Cohaesibacter gelatinilyticus: one gene and its partner. The protein of the gene in region 1 interacts with the protein of each later gene in a pairwise test. Links are inferred from orthologs where the notes say so. Each region holds a gene or a part of one and is shown in the gene's direction. Other genes may lie near its edges. The genes, in order: uvrB and uvrA.

The links.
Region 2: the proteins of uvrB (region 1) and uvrA interact in binary tests that used the Escherichia coli proteins (3 or more experiments, as listed by UniProt). The link is inferred for Cohaesibacter gelatinilyticus from one-to-one orthologs.

Annotation. Positions count from the first base shown.
Region 1 is NZ_OBEL01000006.1:32,577-47,251, forward strand. Bases 4,978-8,201 are described here. They hold uvrB (excinuclease ABC subunit UvrB), read left to right. Parts: upstream 4,978-5,346; coding sequence 5,347-8,001; downstream 8,002-8,201. Other genes in these bases: CRO57_RS19665 (Crp/Fnr family transcriptional regulator), read left to right, coding at 8,153-8,201. Also shown: CRO57_RS19635 (cytochrome b/b6 domain-containing protein), read left to right, coding at 1-311; CRO57_RS19640 (YgaP family membrane protein), read right to left, coding at 395-598; CRO57_RS19645 (marine proteobacterial sortase target protein), read left to right, coding at 838-3,282; CRO57_RS19650 (class GN sortase), read left to right, coding at 3,300-3,938; CRO57_RS19655 (DMT family transporter), read left to right, coding at 4,060-4,965; more of CRO57_RS19665, read left to right, coding at 8,202-8,887; CRO57_RS19670 (hypothetical protein), read right to left, coding at 8,897-9,274; CRO57_RS19675 (cytochrome c biogenesis CcdA family protein), read left to right, coding at 9,547-10,263; CRO57_RS19680 (thioredoxin family protein), read left to right, coding at 10,301-10,699; CRO57_RS19685 (hypothetical protein), read left to right, coding at 10,803-11,624; CRO57_RS19690 (class I SAM-dependent methyltransferase), read left to right, coding at 11,722-12,339; CRO57_RS19695 (hypothetical protein), read right to left, coding at 12,379-12,933; CRO57_RS19700 (septal ring lytic transglycosylase RlpA family protein), read left to right, coding at 13,151-13,492; CRO57_RS19705 (DUF2164 domain-containing protein), read right to left, coding at 13,516-13,773; CRO57_RS19710 (MBL fold metallo-hydrolase), read right to left, coding at 13,826-14,461; CRO57_RS25270 (hypothetical protein), read left to right, coding at 14,651-14,675. UniProt on the Escherichia coli protein: The UvrABC repair system catalyzes the recognition and processing of DNA lesions. A damage recognition complex composed of 2 UvrA and 2 UvrB subunits scans DNA for abnormalities.
Region 2 is NZ_OBEL01000001.1:1,222,324-1,237,193, reverse strand. What follows is about bases 6,339-9,757. They hold uvrA (excinuclease ABC subunit UvrA), read left to right. Parts: upstream 6,339-6,671; coding sequence 6,672-9,557; downstream 9,558-9,757. Other genes in these bases: CRO57_RS05485 (single-stranded DNA-binding protein), read right to left, coding at 6,339-6,376. In the rest of the region: CRO57_RS05505 (efflux RND transporter permease subunit), read right to left, coding at 1-2,579; CRO57_RS05500 (efflux RND transporter periplasmic adaptor subunit), read right to left, coding at 2,590-3,579; CRO57_RS05495 (cation diffusion facilitator family transporter), read left to right, coding at 3,781-4,725; CRO57_RS05490 (AraC family transcriptional regulator), read right to left, coding at 4,791-5,642; more of CRO57_RS05485, read right to left, coding at 5,831-6,338; CRO57_RS05475 (DUF1127 domain-containing protein), read left to right, coding at 10,130-10,282; CRO57_RS05470 (hypothetical protein), read right to left, coding at 10,453-11,088; methylenetetrahydrofolate--tRNA-(uracil(54)-C(5))-methyltransferase (FADH(2)-oxidizing) TrmFO, read left to right, coding at 11,245-12,669; CRO57_RS05460 (squalene/phytoene synthase family protein), read right to left, coding at 12,689-13,549; CRO57_RS05455 (Mth938-like domain-containing protein), read right to left, coding at 13,608-13,997. UniProt on the Escherichia coli protein: The UvrABC repair system catalyzes the recognition and processing of DNA lesions. UvrA is an ATPase and a DNA-binding protein. A damage recognition complex composed of 2 UvrA and 2 UvrB subunits scans DNA for abnormalities.

The DNA of each region.
Region 1 (14,675 bases):
CGCTGGCCTATCTGACCTTCATGGTCATCATCGGCCCAGCTCTGTGGTTGTCAGGCCTGGCGTATCTGTTCTATTCCGCCTGGTCACATATCGATGGTGCCAATACCATCTTTCAGGGCGTTGCCTTCATTCATACGGCAGCTGCCTTCCTGATGATCACGTTCGTTGCAATCCATATCTATATGACCACAACGGGCAAGACGGTCTTCCATTACATCAAGACCATGGTCACCGGTTATGAGAATATCGAGCTGACCGAGGCAGAAGAAGCCTATCTGGAAGAGCAGGAGCCGGACAAGTTACGCAAGTAACCTCCTCCCCCAAGACATACAGAGAAGACAAAAGGCCGCCGGATTACTCCGGCGGCCTTTTCAATATCAGCTCCAAGCAATGTTTATTTGAAAGCTGTACCAGGCTTCACGCCAAGTTTCTTCATGATGATGGCGGCAGGGCACCAACCAGTAAAGGCAGACTGCAAAAGATTGGCACCGACAAAGACGGTGAACCAGAAGAAAGCCGGATGCACGAACTGGGTCAAAACAACAGACACCAAAATCATCACCCCGGCAAACGCAAACATGCTGCGATCAAGACACATGGGTTAACTCCAAATAGTTTCAAACTTTCGAAATTAACTAGCAAATAATCACACACACGTAAAGCTGCTTTACGCACTCCTCCTACACACTGCGAATTGATCAGGGTGTATTCAGCTTAGGCTTGTTGCCCCAAAATGGTCACAAAAACTGTCCGCTTTGGCCATGATTGCCGCAAAAGACAGCCCCATTCGCTTGTTTATATGGCTTATTGTCATCATAAGAATAAGCGGAACTTGTCATGCCCAATCAATTGCCAAAACGAAAATCAAGAAAACGCCACTCCATTGATCTGTCTGCCAAGCGAAAACGCGAAAGATCCATTTCCAAAGGCTTCAAGATCTGGGCAATTGTTTATGCAAGCATGATGGCAACCGGCTTTGTTGTCGCTTCCAATCCCGCTCATTCCGCCACCGGTCACCCCCAACTGGCGAGCCAGCCTGATGCCCAAACCATGCCTCGTCTGGTAACACCCAATGACATGCAAACCGGTGCCCTTTTGTTTGAAAGCAAGGAGCCCGGCCGCTATATCGAAGCCCCACGTGTGGCCAGTGACATCAAAGTCGATGTTACCGGCCCCATCGCCAGAACCATCATCACGCAGAAATTCCTCAACCCATCCGACGCATGGCTGGAAGGTGTCTATGTCTTCCCGCTGCCAACGGATTCTGCGGTTGACCAGTTGCGCATGAAGATTGGTGATCGATATATCGAAGGCATCATCAAGAAAAAACTTGAAGCCAGAGAAATTTACGAGAAAGCCAAGCGTGAAGGCAAAAAAGCTTCGCTGCTGGAACAGAACCGTCCAAACATCTTCACCAACAGCGTTGCCAATATCGGTCCGGGAGAGAGCATCACCGTTCAGATCGAATATCAACAGACCATCCAGCGCTCCGCTAATACGTTCTCCCTGCGCGTGCCGTTGGTTGTTGCACCCCGCTATAATCCTGCAGCAAAACCGCTGAAGCCAAGCGTTGACTACACATCTGACAAAGTAGATGGCTCCGGCTGGGGTAGCACCGATCCCGTACCAGACCGTGATGCCATCACTTCTCCAGTTCTCGATCCTGAAACCGAGCCCAAAACCAATCCGGTCACCCTCTCGGTCGATCTCAAAGCCGGTTTTGCTCTTGCCGATGTCACATCCGAGAACCACAAGGTCAATATCGCCAATGAAAGCGAGAGCGAGTTAAAGCTCTCTCTTGCCAAGGAGGCCGTTCCCGCAGATCGCGATTTTGTCTTGAGCTGGAAAAGCAAGCCGGGCAAAACACCGCAAATCGGCCTGTTCAAACAGACCTTCACACCAAAATCCGATAGTGAAGCAAGCAAAAAGGCAAGCGAGGACTATCTACTCGCCTATATCACACCACCATACAAATTGGTTGAGGGCCTCGCTCAACCAGCTCGCGACATCACCTTCGTAATCGATAATTCCGGTTCCATGGCGGGGCCCTCCATGGAACAGGCAAAAGCCAGTTTGATTTCAGCACTGCAGAAATTGAAGCCACATGATCGCTTCAATGTCATCCGCTTCAACCATGAAATGGATCAGCTATTCCTGCAGCCAGTCGCAGTCAACGCCACCAATATAGCGCAAGCCACAGGCTGGGTTCAGGCATTGAAAGCCGAAGGTGGTACGGAGATGGCAACCGCCATGCAGCAAGCATTGCTGGATGCAGATCCGAAAGCTCCAACTCTGCGTCAGGTGGTTTTCCTGACCGACGGTGCCATCGGCAATGAAAGACAATTGTTTGAAATCATCAAACAAGGTAAAGGCCGCTCTCGTATCTTCACGGTCGGCATTGGTTCTGCCCCCAACACCTTCTTCATGACCCGCGCAGCTGAAGAGGGCAAAGGCACCTTCACTCATATCAACTCGGTCACTGACGTGAAAAGCAAGATGGCGGAACTGTTCGCCAAGCTCTCCAACCCTGTCGCCACCGATCTGGCTCTGAGCATGACCAATGCCAAGGATGCCGAGATCGCCCCCAATCCCCTACCCGATCTGTATCTTGGCGACCCTCTGGTCGTTGCCATCAAGGCCAAGGATCTGGGATCAGACATGACCCTGACCGGACGCTTTGATAATCAGCCTTGGTCAGTGAAGCTGGATCTCAGCAAAGCAGCAGATTCAAACGCGATCGACAAACTGTGGGCCCGCCGCAAGATCCGTCAGCTGGAAAGTGATCGCCTGCTTTCCAATCAATATGAAATCATCGACAAGGCAATCGAGAAATTGGGCTTGGATCATCATCTGGTCACCCGTCTCACAAGTCTCGTAGCTGTCGATGTCACTCCATCTCGCCCAAGCGGAGAAGAATTGAACAGCAAAAAAGTTCCTTTGAATTTGCCGGACGGTTGGCAGTTCGACAAGATCTTCGACGAGGCACCAGGCAAAACTCCTGCCCCAACCACGGCTCCAAATACTCCTGCAAGTGCAGACCCGCAGATCGAAGCTGCATTGGAAGCCGCGCCGCAGCAAATGGCTCTATTCTCTCAAGCCACCCCGATGCTGGCGCGCAAGGCAGCACCACCAACAGCAGGCACGGCACAACTTGGCAGTCAGAAACGTTCCATTCCACTGCCACGCACAGCAACCAACGCTCAGATCGCGCTTTACAGTGGTCTCTCCCTGATGATCTTCGGTCTGTTCCTTGCCTGGCGCAACCGCAGACCGACAGCCTGAACAGGAAATCAGATCAAATGAGCTCCTCGACCCGCAACAGGCATCATCCTCGTCAGCCCCGAAAAGTCATTCTGGGGCTGGCTGGCCTCATCACTCTCACAGGGATGATGCTTGTTGCGCATGGGCTCTGGATTCCGGCCAAAGCACAATTGGCGCAAATACTACTAGAGCGTGCTTGGGTCAAAAGTCTGCAAACGGGTCAAAATCACAAAGCTTGGAGTTGGGCCGATAGCTGGCCTGTCGCCCAACTCTCCATTCCATCTTTGGGGCTTAAATCCATCATCCTCAAAGAGGCCGGCGGTGAGGGATTGGCTTTTGGACCGGTTCTCCTCAATCAATCCGCTCAACCCGGAAGCAATGGCAGCACCATCATCTCCGCTCATCGTGATACCCATTTCAAGGCCCTGAAGGATATCAAGATCGGCGACAAGCTCTCACTCACATCGGCCGATGGTCAAAAATTCGATTATGAGATCACTCAATCCCGCATCGCTCAATGGGATCAATCAGGCCTCTCAGCGGACGGCTATGAACCTGAACTGGTGCTTGTGTCTTGCTGGCCGTTTGACAGCATCACCCCAACAGACCAGCGCTTCATTCTGCATGCCAAGCAGACGTCCAGAACACAGATTGCCAGCAATGCACCTGCAGATTGAGCGATTGACTAAAGAATATTCTTGAGCTGCCTGCAATCATGAGATAGGACAAGATCTTCCCCAACTCTCTGCGGGAAGACAAATAACTCCCTCTTTGATTTCCGTTTTCGCAGGTGTTGCCATGTCGCGTCTCACTGCCAATCTGCTGTTGCTCGTTGCTGCCATTGTCTGGGGTGCCGCCTTTGTTGCGCAATCCACGGCCATGGACAATATCGGCCCGCTTGCTTTTACGGGCATTCGTTTCCTGTTGGGAGCCTTGGCAGTTGCGCCATTTGCCTATTGGGAATGGAAAAGAAGCCCCAACCCGATCCCGGCCAAAGGACATTATCAAGGCATTTTTGTCGGCGTCATCTTCTTCATCGCGACGATCATTCAGCAATATGGCTTCCTGACCACCACGGTCACCAATGCGGGTTTCCTGACCGCACTCTATGTGATCTTGACACCCTTGCTGAGCTTAATTCTGTTCCGTCAGGCACCAAACCCCATTATCTGGGTAATCGTCACCATCTCCCTGACTGGCACTTATCTGCTGGCAGGTGGTCTGAATGGCCTTGTTGAAGGTGACTTGCTGATGATCGCATCAGCTCTTTTCTGGGCTTTGCAGATTCTATTGCTTGGACGACTGGTCAGCACCTATGGAAATCCGCTAAGCGTCGCTTTCCTGCAATTCCTGACCTCCGGCATCATAGGGCTGGTTCTGGGATTGATGCTCGAACCATTGTCCACGCAGAATATCGTAGGAGCTTGGAAAGAACTGCTTTATGCAGGCTTCATGTCCGTTGGGCTTGCCTTCACCCTGCAGGCAATTGCGCAGCGTTATACTGCTCCGTCCGATGCTGCTATTCTGCTTTCCACAGAAAGCCTGTTTGCCGCATTGTTTGGTGCCCTGATTCTCGGAGAAACCCTGACAGGCGACCAATGGCTTGGCTGCGCCATGATCTTTTCTTCCATTCTGCTGGTGGAATTGCTGCCACAATTCCAAAAATTCATTAAATCCAAAAAACTCGCCGAGCAAAATAACTGAAAAGAAAAGGCTGCTTCCAACCAGAAGGTTTAAGAAGCAGCCTCAGTTGTCGGAATGGCAACGGAGAACCGCTTTGTCACCACTCCAGAGAGTTCCAAAATGTCGGCATCAAATATCAGCAATCAGATCCAATCTTCATCTGTACTGATATTTTATATATTTCGAATATACATAATAAAAAGATCTTTTGCAAATGTCTTCAATAGTCTTAGCTGGCATCTCCGTTCCGACAGCCAGACGAGACATAAATTTCCCCATTCCTATGGAATGGCTCTTCTTATTCCCTCTTTGTTCCCTTATATTGACCGAGGTTCGCCCATCTGATGGGCAATTCTGTTTCATGCTCGCTTGATCCAATAACCCACGAGCAAAGGGGCTTTCATGGCATCGAAAAAAGACAGCAATTCTGGGAAAACAACAAAACCAGACGGCATGGGAGAAGCCCCACAAGCCGCATTTGAAGGCGTGCCTCTGTCCGATTCCATTTCCAGCTGGGCTGACGAGATAGCCCAAAGCGTAGAAACAAAAACAACGCCCCCCGCCAAACCAAAGCGCACCCGCAAAGCCAAGCCAGATGATAAGGATGTCACCGCCCGCCAAAAGGCTGCTGGCGGTCAGAATCCTGTTGCCGGTCTTGATATCTCGTTGGAAAAAGCTGAAGAGCTGGAACGTGTCACCAAGGAACGCAAAAAGGCTCAGAAGAAAAAGAAAAGCTCTGATCGCTCGGGGGTCACGGAAACCGTCACCGCTCTGGAGAAGCTGATCGAGCATGGCCGTCCGGAATTCATGGATGCCGAACCATGGCGCCCTCATCGCCCGGACAGACCGGAAAAATCCGAAGGCGGTGTGTCCTTTGATCTGGTTACCGAATTCGAGCCTTCTGGCGATCAACCCACCGCCATTGCCGATCTGGTAGAAGGTGTAAAGGATGGTGAAGCCACACAGGTTCTGCTTGGGGTGACTGGGTCTGGTAAAACCTTCACCATGGCGCAGATCATCGCCAAGACCCAGCGCCCGGCGTTAATTTTGGCACCAAACAAGACACTGGCAGCACAGCTCTATGGCGAGTTCAAAAGCTTCTTCCCGAACAATGCGGTAGAGTATTTTGTCTCCTACTATGACTATTACCAGCCAGAAGCCTATGTGCCGCGCACCGATACCTTCATCGAGAAGGACAGCAGCGTCAACGAACAGATTGACCGCATGCGCCACTCCGCCACCCGTGCAGTACTGGAACGCGATGACGTAATCATCGTCGCATCGGTTTCGTGCATCTATGGTATCGGCTCGGTTGAGACCTATACCGAGATGAGCTTCAAGATTGAGGTTGGTGACCAGATTGATCAGCGCCAATTGATGGCTGATCTGGTCGCGCTTCAATATCGACGCAATGATCAAGCTTTCCAGCGCGGCAACTTCCGTGTTCGCGGTGACATCATCGAGATCTTCCCAGCCCACTATGAGGACCGCGCCTGGCGCGTCTCCATGTTTGGCGACGAAATCGAAGAAATCATGGAGTTTGACCCTCTCACCGGCAAAAAGGCCGGGGAGCTCGAATTCGTCAAGCTCTATGCGAACTCACACTATGTAACCCCACGCCCAACGCTCAATCAGGCGATTAAAAGCATCAAGAAGGAGATGGCTGAACGCATCGAAGAACTTAACGCCCATGGCCGTCTACTGGAAGCCCAGAGACTCGAGCAGCGTTGCCGCTTCGATCTGGAAATGATGGAAGCAACCGGTGCATGTGCTGGCATTGAGAACTATTCCCGTTATCTCACCGGACGTCTTCCAGGTGAACCACCTCCCACTTTGTTTGAATATCTGCCCGACAATGCTCTGATCTTCATCGATGAGAGCCATGTCACCATAGGCCAGCTCGGCGCCATGTATCGGGGTGACTTCAGACGAAAAGCAACCTTGGCCGAATACGGCTTCCGCCTTCCAAGCTGCATGGACAATCGTCCTTTGCGCTTTGAGGAATGGGATGCCATGCGCCCGCAAACCGTCGCCGTTTCCGCCACCCCGGGAAAATGGGAGATGGAAGAGACAGGCGGCGTCTTTGCCGAACAGGTCATTCGTCCAACTGGCTTGATTGACCCAGTCATTGAGATCCGCCCTGCCACCACGCAAGTGGATGATCTACTGGGTGAAGTGAAAGAAAAGGCCGCTGCTGGTTTCCGAACGTTAGTCACAACTCTGACCAAGCGCATGGCAGAAGACCTGACTGAATACCTGCATGAGCAAGGCGTCCGCGTGCGCTATATGCACTCCGATGTCGATACGCTGGAGCGGATCGAAATCATACGCGACCTGCGCCTTGGTGCCTTTGATGTTCTCATCGGCATCAACCTGCTACGCGAGGGTCTGGATATTCCCGAATGTGGTCTTGTCGCCATTCTCGATGCAGACAAGGAAGGGTTCCTACGCTCGGAAACTTCCCTCATTCAGACCATTGGTCGTGCAGCCCGTAACGCAGACGGCAAGGTCATTCTTTATGCCGACCGCATGACTGGCTCCATGGAGCGCGCCATTGGCGAAACCAATCGCCGTCGTGAAAAGCAGACAGCCTATAACGAAGAACACGGAATCACGCCGCAAACAGTGAAGAAAAATATCGGCGATATTCTTGGCTCGGTCTATGAGGGCGATCATGTCACCGTTGACAAAGGCATGGCAGAAGAAGGCCCGGCCTCCATTGGCCATAACCTGGAAGCCCATATCGAGGACTTGGAAAATCGGATGAAAGAGGCCGCTGGTAATCTGGAATTCGAAGAGGCGGCCCGTTTGCGCGACGAGGTCAAGCGCCTGCGCGAAACCGAACTTGCCATTGCCGATGATCCCCTTGCTCGCCAATCTTCCATTGAAAATCAGGCAGGTAGCTACAAGGGCGACAAAAAATACGGCAAGTCGGCCAACCTGCCCAAAGGCACCCGCATCCAGGAGCCTGATCTGGATGATATGGGTCCTGGTACCGACCGCACTATACCCAAAGGTGGGCGCTCCTATCCAAAACCCAAGAGACGAAAAACATAAAATACAACTATAGATTGTTATTTTATGTCATTTAAGTGACTGAAAAATAACAAAATAAAAGCTTTGCAATTTAAAACAATAACTTGCTTTCTAAGCAGAAAGCCGTATATGGTCGATCTCGGGATCATAAGATCATAGTGCGAGTAGACCAGTGCAAACATCTGAGCTGTTGCATCAGGTGCCATTGTTCAATGGCCTTGATGAGCAGATAATTGACCATTTCTGCGCTCATACAAATCAACGACAGATCAAGAAGGGCACAATGATTTGTGCTCCGGATGATGTCGCGCACAATTTCTACATCGTACAATCAGGTTGGGTAAAGCTTTTCCGTGATACACAGGACGGTCAGGAAGCCGTGCTGGATATCCTCAGTACCTTTGGAATGTTTGGCGAAAACAGCCTCTTTGGCAAGAGCGACTATGGCTGGTACGCAGAAGCAGTCGAAGACACCACTCTGTTCTCCATTCCTGTCAGCATTCTGAAAGAAGCAATCAAGAACCATCAGGGCGTAGCCGTCAACATGATCACGGCCATGTCGGAACATCGACGCAAGCTGGATGGTGAAATCGAGCGTTTCATGCTGCAAAACGCACCACAACGGGTCGGATGTTTCCTGCTCAAACTGGTGCCCCAGTCTGCATGGGATGGTGAGACACCCTGTCCACCAATCAATCTGCCATACAACAAGGCATTGGTGGCAACACGCTTGGGAATGACCCCAGAAACCTTCTCTCGTGCGCTCAAAGCCCTGAAGAAAAACACGGATATCACGGTCAAACAATCAACGATCCATATCGATGATGTTGATTCCCTCACCAGTTATTCTTGTCAGGCTTGCTCAAGTTTCTTCCCATGTGATGGTGACGACGAAGAGCGCGATTAACTCACCAGATCACTCTGATTTGGCAAGCATATAGAGCCAGGACCAGTCAAGACGTTCAGGCTCTTTGATATAAAGCTCTTTCTGGTCAATCACAGACTTCAGGTAGCTATAATCAAATACCCATTTTTGTTCAGCTTTTTCATCCCTATCGCCCTTACTTGGACTTTCCATAAGTCCCTCTGAACCAACATGAATGCCAACGCTGGCTTGAGGTCGATCATCCCGCAACAAAAACTCTGTTTGTTGCCCCTCTCCCTCAGAAAGAGCAGCCTCCAATATGGCTTTCACTTCTGGCGACTGGATTTGCGCAAGCGAATGATTGCAGATTTCAAGATAAGTCTGCAACAGTGCTTCAAATTCTGGATCATTCTGTCGATCAGTGGTCATCTTGCACCTGCTTTCACAAGATTAGGTCGTAAATCTGTGTCATGTATCACCATATGAGCGCCGGAATTTCCTGCAATTGACACCTGTCAATCGCATACCTTTTCCGTTCCCATGCCCATCTACTGATCTAGAAGCTGAGGTTTTGACCAATTGCAAATCAATTATCCACTCACTTCCTGAACACATTCACATAGCGCGAATGTGATTCCACTGTGTATCAGATCGGATGCTATACAGAGGCACGTACCATCCCAACTCCGTTGAATATAGAAATGACCGAACTTCTGCTCGCCTACGGCGCTGGCCTGCTTACCCTCATCAATCCTTGTGTTCTGCCAGTACTGCCTATTGTTCTGGCTTCGGCATTATCGAAAGACAAACGCGGCCCCCTTGCTCTTGCAGCTGGCCTTTCTCTCTCCTTTGTTACACTCGGCATGCTGGTTGCAACACTCGGTCATTCCATTGGTCTGACCGAAGACACATTGTCTCGTGCAGGAGCCTTCCTGATGCTGGTCTTTGGAGCTATCCTGCTGATCCCGACCTTTGGTCGCCGCTTCGAGTTGGCCACAGCTGGCATGGCATCTGGTGCGGATGCCAAATTGCATGGGATGGATCTATCCGGCTTCAAAGGTCAATTTCTTGGCGGTCTGTTGCTTGGCGCCGTCTGGTCACCATGTATCGGTCCAACACTTGGCGGTGCCATCGCACTGGCGTCTCAAGGTGAAAGTCTGCTTTGGGCTGCCTTGATCATGATTTTCTTCGCCCTTGGCATCTCCACTCTCATTCTTGGCTTGGGCTTCGGTGCTGGCAATGCAATCCGCTCCCGCACCAATGCCCTACGCACCATCGCCGAAAAGTCCAAACCTCTTATGGGCATCCTCTTCATTACGGTTGGCCTGATGATCCTGTTCAAGATCCACCATGTGCTGGAAGCCTGGGCAATTCAGGCATTACCCATCTGGCTTCAGGATCTGTCGGTTGCCTTATAGAAACACTCACTCTCGCTCATTCTTCAAGGAAAGCATCATGATGACACGTCGTTTTCTTCTCACATTTCTTGCCCTCATCACGTTCGCACCGATGGCCATTGCCGGGCAAGGTACTGATTACAAACCTGGTCTGATCAAACAAGCACTCGCGGACGGAAAAACTGTTCTGGTAGATTACAAAGCCAGCTGGTGCTCCACCTGTGCTCGTCAGGAACGCGTGATCGAGAGCCTGCGCAAAGGCGACCCAGCCTATGATAAAGCCATCACCTTCATCAATGTCGATTGGGATCAATATGGCGATCACGAAGTTACGACTTCCCGCAATGTCCCACGCCGCTCCACCTTACTGTTGCTCAAAGGCAACGAAGAACTGGGACGTATTGTTGCAGGCACCGGCCAGAGCCAGATCAAGGCCTTGCTCGACAAAGCGCTGTAAGCCTCAATCTCTATTACATCCATCAAAGCGGGCCTGACCGCTTTGACCATATTCTACTTTCATTCCCGTCTCAGACTGGCTAAGTCTTGGCTTAAATTTGTTCATGTTTCCAGCCAGAGCCAAACAGACCATGTCCAGCTTCACCACCCCACTTCGGCTCGCCTTTGAAAGCTATCGCTTTCTGCTCACCAATCTGCATCACCTATGGAAATTGGCTACGATCAGGCTTGTCGCAACCCTGACCAGCGCCAGCCTGATTGAATGGATAAGCTTGGAAATTGAAGACCAATGGCTGGACATGAAATTTTCCGGCAAGTTCTTCCTCTTCACATTTGCCAAAATTCTGGTTTATGTCATCACCTTCAGTTCCGTAGCCATTACCTGGCACAAGGCAACACTGAACCAGGAGGGCCTGAAACAGGCACTGACGCCCAAACTGAATGTAACCAGCCGCCGCTATGCCCTGCATAGCCTGCTTCTCTCAGGCAGTATCCTGATGACCATTGCCATCGCTCTATTCGGCACCAACACCTTGGCCGCAGCTCTGGCACCGCTAGTCTCGCAAGAAGAGAAGGTCGCCAGTCGACTGATTACGATGCCGACATTGCTTTTCATATTGGTCGCAAGCTGTAAATGGCTGCCAACCCTTCCCTCTTTAGCGACGGATAAAATTCCAGATCGACCTTGGAAATTGGAATGGAAGAACATTCCAATTTCATCTGCCATATCTCTTTTTATTATATGCTTGGTAACACTGACCCCACTCGCACTAATCAGCAAGCAACTTCTACAGTTTGCGAACAACAGCAATATCTGGAGCCAAATTCCGCTTGTGCTCCTGTCGGAATTAGTCATGGGATGCGCGCTTTTATGCTTTCTCGCAGGCCTCAGCCTGTATCATTACAAAACCCGAAATTCGCATTAACCATTTGTTGACATTAACCAATTTCCAAAGTCAAAGCCGAAAAGTCCAAAATATATGCTATGGTCATCCCACCACTGAACGTGTCGGGGAGGAACCCATGCCAAGCAAACCACAATCCTTGAAAATGCGAATTTTTCCGACCAGCCATCGACTGCTGTTGGAACGCATCTTGCGCACAGAAATTCCCAAAGCACACGGCAAAGTTCTGGTTCTGGGTACCGGCTATGATCCATATGGTCATCTGATCCCGGACGGATGTGATGTAACCCGTACTGATATCGAAGATGAATATGATATTGATATGGTTGCTGATGCGCACGATCTTCCGTTCGATGACAACAGCTACGACACCATCATCGCAATTGAGGTGTTCGAGCATCTGCAATACCCTCACAAGGCAGCTGAGGAAGTGCGTCGTGTTCTTAAACCTGGCGGCAAAGCAATGATCTCCACCCCATTCCTGTTTCGGGTACACGGCGATCCATATGACTTCACCCGCTTCACCAAAAGCGGCCTGAAAACCCACTTCGAAAAGTTCAGCAAAACCTCAATCGAAGGATATGGCAATCGCGTCCACGTGATCTGGGATATCATCACCACATCCTTCCGCTACGCAGCACTGGGCATGTGCCTGAATCACGTTTTTGCCAATCTATGGCCGCGTTCAAACAGTTCAGATAGCCCAAGCGGCTTCTTCCTGACTGCCACAAAATAACAAGGAGCGGATAACCGCTCCCCCTACCCTTTTTCGATATCACTGCAAATCGGAACAGGCAGACATATCGGCCGGGTCCAGCCGAAAGAGCTGATCATCCTTATTCGTTCCAAACCAATGGGATTGATCAGCACTCTCTTCGCCACAAAAACTGCCAAGCAGCATGCCACCAGTCTTGCGCAAGTCAATCAACATTGATCCGTTGGGCTTGAAGCGATAGGCGAAACGGCCTCCATCACATTCAACACCGCACAATCGTGCGCCACTCTCATTGGTGCAATAAACAGTTTGCTTCAGACGACGTTGGTTTCGGAATCTCACGTCAACCAAGGCAACCTGCTCTTTCACTCGGCCGCCTTGGCCTTGTGACAGCGCAGCCTCATCGAAATTATAGGCGCTTGGTCGATGCACAAAGCGAATTTGCGTCACTTGCTGAGCAGGGTTTTTCGCTAAATGCGCCTTATTATAGGTGCGTATGAAACATTGATCTGATCCATAGCGCAGTTCAGCGGCCTGCACCCCAGTAGGCAGAATACAAGCCGTTGCAATCAGTGTAGCCACTCCCAACCTCAAAAGTTGTCTTTTCCTTTCCATGATCTCTCCCCCTCTCATGGAACAATCAATCTATCTTTGAGTGTAACAAGCCGACGGGCAATCACCAAACAATCGAACGATGTTGCACCGCATCACACTCTCGCCATTTTGTATCCCTAGCTCTGTCTCTGCGACGCCCAATGCTCTGCCCGATCAAGAAGGCAGACAACGAGCTAAAAGGACACCCGCAATGAAAATGCTGACCATAGCTGCCCTGATGATGAGCGCCGGCCTCCTCTTTGTGACCGTCCTTGCTGACGTAAGTCATGCCAAGGCATCCGAGCAATGCGGCAAGGCTTCCTGGTATGCTCTTACATCCAAAACCGCATCTGGTGAATATGCCAACCCAGCCAAGATGACAGCAGCGCATCGCAGCCTGAAATTCGGCACAAAGGTACGCGTCAAGAATATGCGAAATGGCAAAGCCGTGACCTTGCGCATAAATGACCGTGGCCCCTTCATCAAAGGACGTATCATTGACGTGACCAAGGCAGCTGCAGGCAAGCTCGGCTTCATCAATGCGGGCACCACCAAAGTCTGCCTGCAAATTATCAAATAAGATATATTGAACGGAGAGCGCTCTTATTGAGGCGTAAAGTCCGTTGGCTTTTCGATTTCATAGATGCCATCCGTGATGGCATCTATCTGCTTCATAAGCACCGCACGGGCGTCATATAGCCCGCGATTATAGAAATAGGGAGCCATTTCCTCAATCAGGAAATCGAGCAGAAATTCTGCTGGAAATCGCCCCAAATCCTGATCCATTTCCTCACGAAAATAGCCCTGCAGCTTCTCCACCAATATGGCACGTTCCTCTTTGGAGAAAACAATCTTGCTCATATAGCGTCTCCTTTTCAGGTGAAAGGTTACGGGATTTTCCGCTTGGATTCCCTTACAAGCCCTGCAGGAATGGATTGTTGCGCCGTTCTTCACCAATCGTGGAATGATTGCCGTGACCACACAGAAAGGTCACATCATCTCCCAATGGGAGTAACTTGTCGCGAATGGAGTTCAACAAGGTCTGATGATCGCCACCAGGCAAATCGGTGCGGCCAATTGAGCCATTGAACAAGACATCGCCAACGATAGCGAAGTTGGCGTCCTTGTTGACGAACACCACATGTCCCGGCGCATGGCCCGGACAATGTAATACGTCAAAGGACATACCAGCAATATCGACCTGGTCACCCTCATTGAGCCAACGATCAGGCTCACATGGTTTCGCACTTGGCAGGCCGAACTGAATAGCCTGATCTGCTACGCGTTCCATAAGCATCCGGTCCGCTTCATGGGGACCTTCCACATCGACATCCAGCGCATCGCGCAGCTCCACAGCACCACCGACATGATCAATATGGCCATGGGTGATCAGGATCCGTTCAACATCGATCTTTTCCTCTTCCAGAACCGACAGGATCTTGTCCATGTCCCCACCCGGATCAATCACGACGCCCTTGCCGGTTTCTTCATCCCAAACAAGGGTACAATTCTGCTGAAACGGCGTTACGGGAATAATGGCAACTTTCATAATGTCTTCCTGTCTTCATGAATGACAAGTAGCTTTAGGCAAACATACGCGTTCACCAGCTTTTGGCCTTTTCTATTACCTCATGCTTAGCCCAGTGAAAGAGAAAAGCAAACCGGAAAACAAGACAGTGAACCAATAGTCACTTCGCATCGTCTAAAGAATGAAAGCAAAGAAGGAGGCAGGATGATCATGACAGAACAAGAGAACCACGACA
Region 2 (14,870 bases), on another replicon or contig:
TGAATGGCGAGCATGCCATAAATTGGCGCTTCAAACTCGCCCGCCAATTCCGCCATAACCATTTCAGCTGAGCGTCCATTATGACGAAAGATTGGGAAGCTTACCTTTTCCATATCTATTCGCACAACATCACCAAGTTCCACGACACCGCGATCGCCGGGGATCACATTTTGTGGCACCGGGATCGAGAGCAAGCGCTCGGAGATAGCGAGATCAGACTTGTTTGGCTTCACTGCAATCTCAACTGGACGACGACCATTGCCTTTGTGGGAATACCCAACCACCTGTCCGTTGAGATAATATTCGATGGTTTGATAGATATCGCCCTGTTCAACTCGATAATATTCCAGATTATCCTGATCAATGCGCAAGCGTGCCCGTTCGGTCGGAGCTCCAAAGCTATCATCGACATCGACAACAAAAGGAACGGCCTCGAAAAGCTTACGCAACTCAGAAGCGACATCACGACGAATTTGCGGGCTTGGTCCGTAAATTTCTGCCAACAAAGTTGCCATAACCGGTGGGCCTGGAGGCACCTCGACAACCTTAAGGCTGGTGCCTGCAGGTACTTTGACATTGGCAATCAGTTTTCGAATTTGCAACGCAATTTCATGCGAGGTTCGGTCACGATCATGCTTTTCCTTCAGGTTGACCTGCAAATCCCCCTGTTCAGGCATTGCTCGCAAGTAATAATGTCGAACAAGCCCATTGAACCCGAAAGGCGCAGCTGATCCAACGTGAGACTGAATATTGGTAATTTCCGGCACCACTTGCACTTCGCGTGCAATTGCCGCCAACACACGATCGGTCATTTCCAATGACGTGCCTTCCGGCAAATCTGCAATGATCTGTAGTTCGGACTTGTTATCGAACGGCAACAGTTTGACCGTCACATCCTTGGTATAGATCAGCAATGTGGAGCCGATAGTGGCAAACCCAACAATCAACAAAAAGATCCAGGAACGACTTCGCCCTTTCAGAATTGGGGCAGCAACCAGTCGATAGCTTTTGCCAAGAATGCCACCATCTGCACTTTCGGCATGGTCACCCTTGCCGATCCAATCCATCAGCCATGGTGTGAGCATCACCGCCACAAAGAATGATAGCACCATTGCAGCAGACGCCACGGCTGGGATTGGACTCATATAAGGGCCCATCAAGCCAGAGACAAACATCATCGGCAACAGAGCCGCTACGACTGTCAGCGTTGCAACAACGGTCGGATTGCCCACTTCAGCCACACCCTCGATTGCAGCTTGAATTTTTGACCTTCCATCCTTCATCGCCCAGTGCCGGGCAATATTTTCGATCATGACGATGGCGTCATCAACCAGAATACCGATGGCAAAGATCAGTGCGAAAAGCGAAACGCGGTTGATGGTGTATCCCATCAGATAGGCCGCAGCCAATGTCAGGAGAATAGTGGTTGGAATGACGATAAACACCACGACACCTTCACGCCAACCAATTGCAAGACTGACCAACAAAACGATGGAAACGGTGGCAAGGCCAAGGTGATAGAGAAGTTCATTGGCTTTTTCATTCGCAGTTTCACCATAATTACGGGTGATATCAACATTCAGACCTTGAGGAATGATTTGCCCCTTGAGTTGCCCCACTCGCTCCACAATGGCATTGGAGATGTTGACCGCATTGGCTCCTTTGCGCTTGGCTATGGCAACAGAAACCGCAGGGAACCGACCCAAGGATCCATCTTCCAGTCTTGGCATATGCCAAACCCGCTGTTCCTTCTGAGATGCACCAACCACAATTTTGGCAACATCCTGCACATACACCGGGCGACCATCGCGGGTGGTGAGAAGGATAAGACCAATATCGGGCACACCACTTAGGGTTTGCCCAACAGCAACCGGGAGCGCTTTATTCTGTTCCCGCATCGCGTCGACCATAAACGAGGTATTGGCAGACTTCACCTTGCCGACCAGTTGCTGCAGCGTGATACCATAGAGCGAGAGTTTTTCAGCATCTGGTTCTACACGGATCTGGTCCGGACGACCACCAACCAGATAGGTCAGGCCAATATTTTCCAGCTTGGCCAGCTCCACTCTTAGTTCATCCGCAATGTTATAAATCGCATTATCGGTCCATTTGTCAGCCACTTCTGGCTTTGGCGACAAAGTCAGCACAGTGATGGCTACATCATCAATGCCACGGCCGACAATCAGCGGCTCCGGTATCCCAACCGGGATCTGGCTTAGGTTTGCTTTGACCTTATCATGCACGCGTAGAACAGCAGCATCAGAGCTGGTGCCCACTAAGAAACGAGCCGTAACGGTGACCATATCATCCATACTTTGGGAATAGACATGCTCGACCCCATCAATACCTTTGACAATCGTCTCCAACGGCTCGGTGATCAGCTTGACCGCATCTTCCGCTCGCAAGCCATCAGCCCGCACATGGATATCAACCATGGGCACTGAGATCTGAGGCTCTTCTTCGCGAGGCAAGGCCATCAAAGCCACAAGGCCGAGGGCAAAGGCGGTTATGAGCATCAAAGGTGTCATTGGCGACGAAATGAATGACTTCGCCAGATTGCCGGAAATTCCAAGTTTCATTGTCATCCCCTTATGGCTTGACCAGCTTGTCGCCATCACCAAGACCGGAGAGGACTTCGATCATATCCTTGCCATCTTGCTTATAAGCATGACCCGCTTGAATGGCGATATCGATCGGCTTACCTTTGGCGCTGATGGAGCGCACATAGTCAACGCCATATCGGGTAAAGATGTAGCCCTTAGGCACCAGGTAGGTTTCGCGTGAGCCAGCATGCACACGCACCTGGATACGCTCACCAACGAAATAGTCGCCCAGACCGTCAACATGCGCATCGGCCAGCACGCGACCATTTGAGATTTGCGGATAGACTTTTGAAATTTTACCTTCGCGGACACAGCTTTCGTCACACCGGTTCCCACGCCCGGCAACTTCAACCATATTCCCCTTGGCAAGAAATCTTGCATGACGTTCAGGCAAGGCCAAACGCAAGATGTAATTTTCCCTGGCAATCGTCGCGACGGCTTCACCTGGCATGACGACAGAACCAACAGTCAATGGTACATTCAATACACGGCCGGATTGCGGGGCCAATACAGCGCCCTCCTCCGTCTGACGAACGATTACGGCGCGCTCCGCTTGCGCTGCTTCCAGTTTGCTGGAAGCCACATCGAACTGTGTAAGAATCTGATCACGGCGGACTTTGGAGATGGTACCCTTTTTATAGAGACTTTCTGCACGATCCTTATCGGTCTTGATGTTATCGATCTCTCGTTGCGCGGCTCGGATCTCCGCATCCACCGCCTGTATTTTCAGCGCCAGCTTCTCATCGACCACACGAGCGATAGTTTGTCCTTCCCTCACCATATCTCCTTCAGTTACCGCAAGTTCGGTGACTGTACCGGGAATGCGTACTCTTGCTGCGATTGAGTTGGTAGTCTCGACTGTGGCATAAACAGCTTTTTTATCCTCAATCAAAGTGAGATGAACGGTGAAATTCTCGGTATGAGCCGTGGTCAACCCACCAAGAAGGATTGACAGACTTAACAGAGATGGTTTCATTGCCGACGACAAAAGAGTGACGATCCACGTCGCTCTTGAGGACGATATCCAGGATGATTTTGCGTTGCGCATGGCGAGGGTCTCTGGCTTGAATTTTTATATTAGTATTATCGAATATATGAAATAAAAGCCATTGTCAAAGACCTGTCGCCAAGAATCGCATAGATAATAGGCGCGACGACTTTAAGACAGGAGAGCAGAATGGCCTCTGGCTCGAAGAAGGTTATTTATGCCGCCTTGGCGGGGAATGGTTTGATTGCGATTACCAAGTTTTTCGCTGCATCCGTCACAGGCTCTTCCGCGATGCTTTCAGAAGGCATTCACTCGCTTGTCGATACCGGGAATCAGGGCTTGCTTCTGTATGGCTTGAAGCGAGCGAGCCGTCCCGCAGACAAGAAACACCCATTCGGCTACGGCGCCGAGCTGTATTTCTGGGCCTTTGTCGTGGCCCTGCTGATTTTTGCTGTTGGCGCAGGCCTCTCCATTTATGAAGGTATACAAAAGGTTCTGCATCCGCACCCTGTCTCCGATCCGACCATCAACTTTGTTGTTCTAGGGGCAGCGTTAGTCTTTGAAGGTTGGGCTTGGTGGGTTGCATTAAAAGAATTTCGCTCCACCAAGGGCAAGCGTGGCTGGATGCAAGCTGTAAGCGACTCCAAGGATCCAACCGTCTTTACCGTCCTGTTTGAAGATTCAGCCGCCATGTTGGGCCTGATCGTTGCCGGTATCGGTATTGCCGTTTCATATTATATGAACATCCCATGGATGGATGGTGCAGCCTCCATTATTATTGGTATCATTTTGGCTGGCACAGCCATGTTGTTGGCGTATGAAACAAAGGGTCTTTTGATTGGAGAATCTGCTTCAATCGAGACTGAAGAAGAACTCGCTCAGATGGTCACTTCGCATCCAGCTGTCACTATTGTCAACGAGATCCGCACCTTGCATCGCGGACCGAATGACGTATTGCTGGCTTTAAGCCTCGATTTTGAGAATAGCATGATTGTTGGTCAGCTGGAGGTCGTGATTGCTGACCTGGAACGTCAAATTCGAGAACGCTTCCCGCTCATCAAGCGTATTTTCATCGAAGCACAGAGTTATAAGGACCATATCGAGGTCGCAACCGAACAAGGCGATCAGATCTAGATCCAGTGCAAATAAATCTCTGAACAGATTAAAGGCTAAAGGGGCGCCTCCTTTAGCCTTTTCATTTATTTGAGTGGCATGTAGATTTCCGTCACCAGATCCGACGGAACCGTTGTTTTTGGATCATTGAGGTAGCATTCAAAACACGGAGCCTCTGCGGTTTCCTCTCCGCTTTCCGAAAGCCATGCTCCAAAGAACCATTGATAAGCCTTCCCAAGCTCGGCATAGGGTCCTTTATGGATCAATACTGCGTGACGGCCACCGCCGACACTACGAGTAGAAATGCCATATTCCTCATCACTATAGTCCTTATCAACGACGAATCCTGCAGCAGAGCGCAGTTTTTCAGTCTCGACCGATGCCGGATCGTCATAATAGATGCCTATGGATTTGGCAGTCTGATTAAGCAGACCATTTTTCGCCGCCCAGATCCCCGCCTTTTCAAAGGCCTTTCCTACCTGCATATAATCGCCATGGTGATCGACACAGGCCAGTTTCATCGGATCAATTGACTTGATTTCTACGTCAAACATTTTCTTCAACTCCATTGTTGGGATAGACACAACGGGAATGTCCTGACGAATAGAACGATATGATGCCGGGGCAGCTCCATAAGACGACTTGAATGCGCGACTGAATGCTTCGACACTTCCATAACCGGCTCGTTTGGCGATGGCAGTAATCTCACTACTTGTGCGAATCAAATCACCAGCAGCACGATGCATACGCAGGCGACGCACACTCTGCATCACCGTTTCATTCATCAAACCGTGATAGATACGATGAAAATGACACCGTGAAAAACAAGCCACATCCGCCAGTTTATCCAGATCAAGATCTTCATCCAGATGATCTGACAGATAAGCCAGAACCCGCTCAATACGCTTGAGATAGCTGTCTTGCATATGTTTGTTCATAATCAGGACCTCCTTACAATTTCACGCTATCCCAAGGCAACTTGATAAATATTGCTAAGTTGAACTCAACACACAGCGCCTATACCCGTCCAGCTTTGCAGTCTTTTGGAAGAAATGAAAAAACCCGGCAGATTTCACACCATACCGGGCTTTTGATTGAAGTATTTATGCGCTCAAACGCGAATTGCTCAAAACGGGATATCGTCATCCATATCGCTGAAACCGCTGCCACCTTGGCTACCGCCGCCTTGCTGGCCACCGCCGCCAAAACCGCCGCCACTCTGCCCGCCCTGAGGACCGCCGAAGCCGCCTCCGCCAAAGTCGTTACCGCCGCCCTGGCCACCAAAGCCACCGCCCTGCGGACCAGCTCCACCACCTTCACCACGATTATCAAGCATGGTCAATGTGGAATTGAAGCCCTGCAGAACAACCTCTGTGGAATAGCGATCCTGACCACTTTGATCCTGCCATTTACGTGTCTGCAACTGGCCCTCGACATAAACCTTCGAGCCTTTGCGCAGATAATTCTCTGCAACACGGCACAGGCCTTCATTGAAGATCACAACGCGGTGCCACTCGGTACGTTCACGACGTTCACCAGTATTGCGATCTTTCCAGTTTTCGGAAGTCGCAATGGACAGATTACAAATTGGCCGACCATCCTGAGTACGGCGAATATCGGGATCAGCCCCCAGATTCCCTACGAGGATGACTTTATTTACGCTTCCGGCCATGTCCATGTTCCATCTTGTTAACGCCAAATCTTGGAGCGAGATCATAGCAGTTTTGATCCAGCATGCCACCATCCGCTGACACTTCCCACGACTTTATCAGATCGCAATGTACTCGCCTCTTGAATTAAGGAACAAATCATGCACAAATGCAATCGAAAATGCTAAAAATCCCGGCATGAATCAGCAATCCGGCTTGTTTCCTGACAGATGTGTGCTTATCTCCCACTGAGTCCAGAAACAAATCCAATCATATTTTACGTAGCAGATCCGCTCTTCCCAAGGATGTTTTACGACCATGACTGACACTTCATTATCTTCCCAGAAATCAATCTCCATTCGTGGTGCACGGGAACATAACCTCAAGAATGTCAATCTCGACATCCCGCGGGACCAACTGATTGTGATGACCGGTTTATCGGGCTCAGGTAAAAGCTCGCTCGCTTTTGATACCATCTATGCGGAAGGCCAGAGGCGTTATGTCGAGTCTCTCTCAGCCTATGCGCGTCAGTTTCTAGAAATGATGCAAAAGCCAGATGTCGATCAGATTGACGGCCTTTCTCCCGCCATCTCCATTGAACAAAAGACCACGTCGCGCAATCCACGTTCAACTGTCGGTACTGTCACCGAGATTTATGACTATATGCGCCTGCTGTTTGCGCGTGTTGGCATTCCCTATTCGCCAGCGACAGGTCTTCCGATTAAGAGCCAAACCGTCAGCCAGATGGTTGACCGTATCATGGAACTCCCGGAGAAATCCCGTCTCTATCTGCTGGCGCCAATTGTTCGTGGGCGCAAAGGGGAATATCGCAAAGAACTCGCCGAGCTGATGAAGAAAGGCTTTTTGCGCGTCAAGATTGACGGTGAGTTCTACGAAATTGCTGACGCTCCTGCACTAGACAAGAAATTCAAACATGACATTGAAGTTGTGGTTGATCGTGTGGTCGTGCGCCCGGATATGGAAAGCCGCCTAGCCGACTCGTTGGAAACGGCCTTGGAATTGGCAGAAGGGCTGGCTGTCGCTGAGTTCGCTGATCAAACCGAGGACGATGGTAAACCCAAACGAGTGATATTCTCGGAGAAATTCGCCTGCCCGGTCTCCGGCTTCACCATACCCGAAATTGAACCTCGGCTCTTTTCGTTTAACAACCCCTTTGGCGCTTGCCCGACTTGTGATGGCTTGGGAAGCGAGTTGCAGATCAGCCCTGACCTCGTCATTCCTGATACGTCATTAAGTCTGAAGGACGGAGCCATTGCACCATGGTCAAAAGGAACCTCCCCGTTCTATCGCCAGACATTAGAGGCTTTAGCCAAGCATTATCAGTTTGAGCTGACCGTTCCATGGATAGAACTCCCCTTCAAAGCGCAAGAAGTTATTCTCTACGGCACTGGCAAGGAAAAGATCCAGTTTGTTTATGATGATGGTTCTCGCTCCTATAAAGCCAACAAACCTTTCGAAGGTGTCATTCCGAATCTGGAACGTCGCTGGCGAGAGACAGAGAGCAATTGGGCACGCGAGGAAATTGGCAAATATCAGTCCACCCATCCCTGCTCGGCTTGTGAAGGCAATCGCTTGAAACCTGAAGCCTTGGCTGTGAAGCTGGATGGCAAGCACATTGCGGATATCTCGAAGCTGTCAATCAAGGATGCAACCGTCTGGTTCACCGGTCTTATTGATACGCTCAGCGCTCAACAAAAGGAGATCGCTGAACGGATTCTGAAGGAAATTCGCGAGCGTCTGGCCTTTCTGAATGACGTAGGACTTGAATATCTCTCCCTGTCTCGTAATTCCGGCACCTTGTCTGGCGGCGAGTCTCAAAGAATTCGCCTTGCATCACAAATTGGCTCGGGCCTGACCGGCGTTCTTTATGTTCTGGATGAGCCTTCTATTGGTCTTCACCAGCGAGATAACGCCCGCCTTCTGGATACACTTCGTCATTTGCGCGATCTGGGAAATACCGTCATTGTCGTTGAACATGATGAAGATGCCATTCTGACTGCTGATCACGTCATTGATGTTGGCCCGGGTGCCGGTATCCATGGTGGGCGCGTTGTCTCCGAAGGAACCCCGAGTGATATTCTATCCGACCCCAACTCACTCACGGGACAGTATTTGTCGGGTGCCAAGAGCATTCATATTGAAAACGACCGCCGCAAGGCAAAGAAAGGGCGTGAACTTACCGTTGTCAACGCGAGAGGTAACAATCTTAAGAATGTTACAGCGTCCATTCCTCTGGGCACCTTTACCTGTGTGACCGGCGTATCAGGGGGCGGCAAATCGACTTTCCTGATTGATACCCTCTATAAGGGAGCTGCGATGAAGCTGAATAAGGCGCGGAATATGCCAGCTCCGCATGATCGCATTGAGGGATTGGAGCATATCGACAAGATCATTGATATCGATCAGTCGCCAATTGGCCGTACCCCGCGTTCCAACCCGGCAACCTATACCGGTGCCTTCACACCAATTCGTGAATGGTTTGCAGGCTTGCCGGAAGCAAAGGTTCGCGGCTATGCACCAGGTCGTTTCTCGTTCAATGTGAAGGGTGGACGCTGCGAAGCCTGCCAAGGCGATGGCGTTATCAAGATTGAGATGCACTTCCTGCCTGATGTCTATGTGACGTGCGACGTCTGCAAGGGCCACCGCTATAATCGAGAGACCTTGGAAGTCAAATTCAAGGAGAAATCCATTGCCGATGTACTGGAAATGACTGTTGATGAGGCTGCAGAATTCTTTTCAGCTGTTCCGTCTGTTCGTGACAAAATGATCACTCTGCAGCGAGTTGGACTTGGTTATATCAAGGTTGGTCAACAAGCCACGACACTGTCTGGCGGTGAAGCGCAGCGCGTAAAGCTGTCAAAGGAACTGTCCAAGCGCTCAACCGGTCGCACACTCTACATTTTAGATGAACCGACGACCGGCCTGCATTTCCACGATGTCGCCAAATTGCTGGAAGTACTTCATGAGTTGGTCAATCAAGGCAATACTGTTGTCGTGATTGAGCATAATTTGGAGGTCATCATGACCGCTGACTGGGTTTTGGATCTGGGACCTGAAGGTGGAGATGGTGGCGGTACCATTGTTGGCCAGGGAACACCGGAAGACCTGATTGAGAATTCCAGGAGCTATACCGGGATCTTCCTGAAAGAACTGGTTGACCGCCGCAAGGCCGCAGCTGAATAACTAGCTCAATAGATGATATCTGACTTGAGATCTGGGCTTTGTCCTTTGAGTTAGGTACAAAGCCTTAGTCATTATTGGTTGAATTTGGTGGTTCCAATATCAGTCAGCTTTGACACACGAACAACCGCTGATCCTGGTTATTGTATTAGCTCGGATTTTCACTTGAACCGATAAGCATCATTGTCTGTTTTTATAAATTTTCACATTGCCTGCATTTTATTCAAGCACCTTTTCCAACAGCCCCAAACTCACATCCATGTTCCCTCGAAATTCATTTATTTTCGTTTCAAGTGCTTTTCATACCCATTGACAGCATATTATTCCAAATGGCTGAAATGTCTGATCTTCAGATTTTCAATACTATTAAACCTTTGAGAATCAACGCGGTATAATTCTGTTCATATTTGTCCAGAGATAATATGTATTCAAGGAATGCATGTCTTGCAAAACAGCTATGCAATATTGTGCGGTGCAAAATTTTTCAAATCATATTATATCTATTTTCAACAAAGCGAGGCCACAGAGCATCGCAAGAGATTGTGCCACGTTGCATAACCACAAGGAAATGAGCAATGTTTGATAATGTCGTGAAAAACTATCGGCAGTGGCGTAATTACCGCAACACTGTCTCCGAACTCAGCCGCCTGAGCACCCGCGATCTGAATGATCTAGGCATTGGCCGCGGTGATATCGAGTTTGTTGCCCGCCGCGCTGCTGGCAAATAAGGAATTCGGGCTTTATCTCCTCCCAAAAGCCCGATGGTTTCAAAACACCTCCTCCCAGTTTTGAAACAAGAAACGAAGCCTACCGGTTCCTCCCCCGGTGGGCTTTCGTTTTATCTGGGATCTATTTTTGTGTATCAGCTATCTATTCGGCGATTAGATTACCTGAAGTTTTACGCGCCTCTCAAGCCTGCTGGTTTTTCTGCAAACCACTTTTTCAACGGCTTGATGACTGGAAACACTCCATTATCTTTGACCCAGCTATCAATCGCATAGTGTGACTTGGTAGCTTTTTGTTTCACAACAGAAGTGGCGTGAGGATATCTGCCATCAAGGAAGAATCCTCTTGCAACTGGTGACGAAACGCTGTGGTGCTTGAGCAAACCATGCATCTGCATATACATCAAATAAGATGTGCTGTTGGAGGCTTCGTCAATACAATCCATCTGGCCAGGGATCCCTGAGCTGGTTAGATCCAAACCACCTTTGTCCTTATCGGATCCGATCAGCGGCCCAAGCCGCGTCTCGAAATATTGGATCGCCTCTCCCATTGACTGTCGCTCTGCCTCAGCACTGCTTTCGCCCTTCTTCAGAATTTCGGTGACTTTTTCCAGATCCTGATCGTTAGGTTTGAAGGCATAATTCAATTTGCAACCAAAACCATGGCAGATATACAGATTGCCGTTGCTTGGAAGGCGCATCTTGGTGGTCTCGGCCCAACGGTCTGGATTCTCATTCATTTGCGCCATGCAGCCTGCCAATGGGACAAGCAGAATCATCATCAAAAGACGGTTACGGATGGATGGCATGATTCTGCGAACCTTCAACTGAATTGCATCTATGCTGTGGCCATAGCATTGGCCAGCTACCATTGCCAAGTGTTATGATGCTCGTCTCGTATGATCAGGGCTTTTCTTCATCGGCTTGCAGTGCTAGAGAATGGCGTTCTTCCAACCAGTCTGGATATCATCGTGAACGAAAAAGTCGCTCCTATTCATATCATTGGCGCTGGCCTGGCCGGTTCCGAAGCTGCATGGCAGATTGCCAGTCATGGTGTATCGGTTGTGCTGCATGAAATGCGCCCGATCAAAAGCACCGATGCTCATATTACGGATCACTGCGCCGAGTTAGTTTGCTCCAACTCGTTCCGTTCCGATGATGCTGAAGCCAATGCTGTCGGAGTATTGCACCAAGAAATGCGCGAAGCCAATAGCCTGATCATGGCATGTGCTGACAAAAATACCGTTCCAGCAGGTGGCGCATTGGCTGTGGCAAGGGAAGCATTTTCCGAGACGGTCACCAAAGCCCTGCATGACCATCCGTTGATTACGATTGAACGCGGTGAGATCGATGAGTTACCAAGTGCTGACAATGGCTCCTGCCTTGTTGCTACAGGCCCTCTCACATCCGAGCCGCTTTCAAAGTCCATTTTGGCGGCAACGGGCGAGGACGCACTGGCATTTTTCGACGCAATTGCCCCGATAATCTATTTTGATTCCATTGATATGGATAGAGCTTGGTTCCAATCCCGTTATGATAAAAAAGGCCCCGGTGGAACTGGTGCGGATTATATCAACTGCGCCATGAATGAAGAGGAATACAAAGCTTTTATAGCAGCAATGCTGGAGGCAGATAAGACCGAGTTCAAGGAATGGGAGAAAGCCAAATATTTCGACGGCTGCCTGCCAATCGAAGTGATGGCAGAACGAGGAATTGATACACCTCGCTTCGGGCCGATGAAACCAGTTGGCCTGACCAATCCGCATGATCCGGAAACCGACCCTTACGCTGTCGTTCAGTTACGGCAGGACAACAAGCTAGGCACCCTCTTCAATATCGTTGGCTTCCAAACCAAGATGAAATATGGCGCTCAGAGCGATGTATTTCGAATGATTCCTGGATTGGAAAATGCACAATTTGCCCGCCTTGGTGGCATACACCGCAATACGTTCCTTAACTCGCCCAAACTCCTAGATGATACTTTGCGACTGAAATCACATCCGCATCTTCGTTTTGCAGGCCAGATCACAGGTTGTGAAGGATATGTCGAGAGTGCCGCGATCGGTTTGTTAACCGGGCGTTTTCTGGCTGCAGAAGCCTTGGGTCATGCAGCAGTTCCACCTCCGGAAACAACTGCTTTTGGCGCTTTGCTCGGCCATATTACAGGCGGCCATCTGATCGACAGCAATGGTGGCCGGCGTTCATTCCAGCCAATGAACGTGAATTTTGGCCTCTTCCCTCCAGTCGAATTCTCGAAGCGCCGTGAAGATGGCAGCAAGATGCGTGGTGTTGAGAAGCAACTTTCCAAGAAGAAAGCATTGGCCAAGCGTGCGTTAGGCGATACCAGAGCATGGCTTGAGGAAATCTCAATTGCTGCGCAAGAAACTTAGGAAAGAAAAGGCGTCGAAACTATCGACCATACCGCCAGATGGACCAGTATTGCTTCCAAAGCGGAATGTTTTTTGGCGCAAGTGGTTTTTTCTTCCACTGCTTGAGGCGTGCTGATACCAAAGCAAGTTCCAAAAAGGCTGAGCCCAAATGGGCTTGGCCTTTTTCTTTTAATGAATTGAATTCCTGTTGGGCCTGAACATGGTGATCATGGGACTTGTTCGCGATTGGCTTCAAGACAGAGATTATGTCTTCTTCAGATTCGAGCACCCAGATTTGCGCTTCGTTCACCTGAGCCTCTGAAAATTCCCCAAATGGCAAATAGAGCTTTTGCCGATTGGCATTGCGTGCAAAATTCGTCAGTTGCTTGGTAAGACAAATTGCCATGGCAGCATTACCGCACAAATCCGAGATTTCGGGCACTATTCCATCATTGAGGATTTGAGCAGCAAGCAAGAGTGGAAGAGCTTCAGTCTCTCCGGCATAAGTTTCAAATGTATCCCAGTCAGGCATAGGATCGTTATAAAGATCAAATTTGCGCGCTTCTATGATCTGAATGAGATGATCGGGTGAGAGATTATAGTTTCGCTGTATCAGTTTCAGACATGACGCGACTGGGCCGATATTTTCCAGACCGTCCCTCCCCTCCAGATCAGTATTTTCTCGTGCGATTACATCCAGCCACCATTGCAGGCGAATTTCCCCCATTGTCGGCTCACTAACTTGCAGTGGAATGCGCTCTATCTCGTCAAGGAAGCAATGGAGCACCATCAATGCTGGCCTATGGATTTCCAAAGACGCCAATGCCATGAAATGATGCAGCGGATCGAACTTGCGCAATTGGTCCTGACAAAAAGCCAGATCTGTCTGCTGGTCCGGCATTGATCTCCCCTAAAGATGGTAAGCCTCGGCGAAGAAGATATTCCAAAATAACTTGGAGCTAATCTACTGCCAGAATTGCAGCAGCGACAGCCCGCTCTTCTGCCAGCAGGATATTGAGAGTGCGCACAGCTGCACCCGTATCCATTACATCACAGATGATCCCAACCTCACGGAGTTTGGCTTTCATTTCCGGATGCAACGGCACAAGAGAATTGCCTGAACCAATCAGAAGAATTTCGATTCCATCTGCTTCAGCAACGACTTGTGTGAAGGCTTCCTCCGAGAATTCTTCAGGCGAAGAAATATCCCAGCGACGCGTGCCGCTGGGAAGAAACATCAGGGAACCCTGATGGGAATAGTCGCCGAAACGAAAGCCACCATTGCCATAATAATCAATTGGGTCATGGCCAGGATAATGCGCATCCACAAGAGACAGCCCCGTCGCCATCGCCACAGCATTTTCGACAAAGCCATCGGGCTTGTTTTTTGCGGCATCTGGTCTTGGCGCATCAGGATCTGACAAAGTAGATTTCTCCCTCGCCTTGTCGGACACGGTATCCTTGGCCTTTTTTCCCAATTTGAAAATCATCGTCAGGCACTCGCCTCTTCCGTGCCTTCATCCTTTTGCTCCTGCATATGCTCAGGGCGCAATTTAAGGAAGATAAGCAATGGCGCAGCCATGAAGACCGAAGAATAAGTACCCACAAACACGCCCCAGATCATAGCGAAGGTGAAGCTTTTAATAACCGCACTACCCAAGACATAGAGCGAGCCTAGCGCCAGCAAAGTGGTAACCGAAGTCAGAACCGTACGAGACAGAGTCTGGTTGATGGAAAGGTCGAGGATGTCCTTCAATTCTTTCTTTTTGTATTTGCGTAAATTCTCACGAATACGATCATAAACAACCACGGTATCGTTGAGCGAATAACCAACGATGGTCAGAATAGCGGCGATGGATGAAAGGTTGAACTCCAACCCGAGAGCTGCAAACATGCCAATTGTCAGGATAACGTCGTGAGTGGTTGCCATAACTGCACCCAATGCAAACTGCCACTCAAACCGGAACCAGATATAAACAAGAACAGCAAACAGCGCAGATAGAACTGCAATGCTGCCGGCAGAAGCCAGTTCACCAGACACACGCGGGCCAACAACTTCGACTCGGCGATAGGTTACTTTATCACCCAATGTTGCTTTGACCTGATTGACAACGGCCTGCTGAGCTTGCTCGCCGCCTTCCTGAGTTTCCACCCGGATAAGAACGTCATTTGGTGCGCCGAATTCCTGAACCTCGACATCACCGAGGCGCAAATCATTCAAC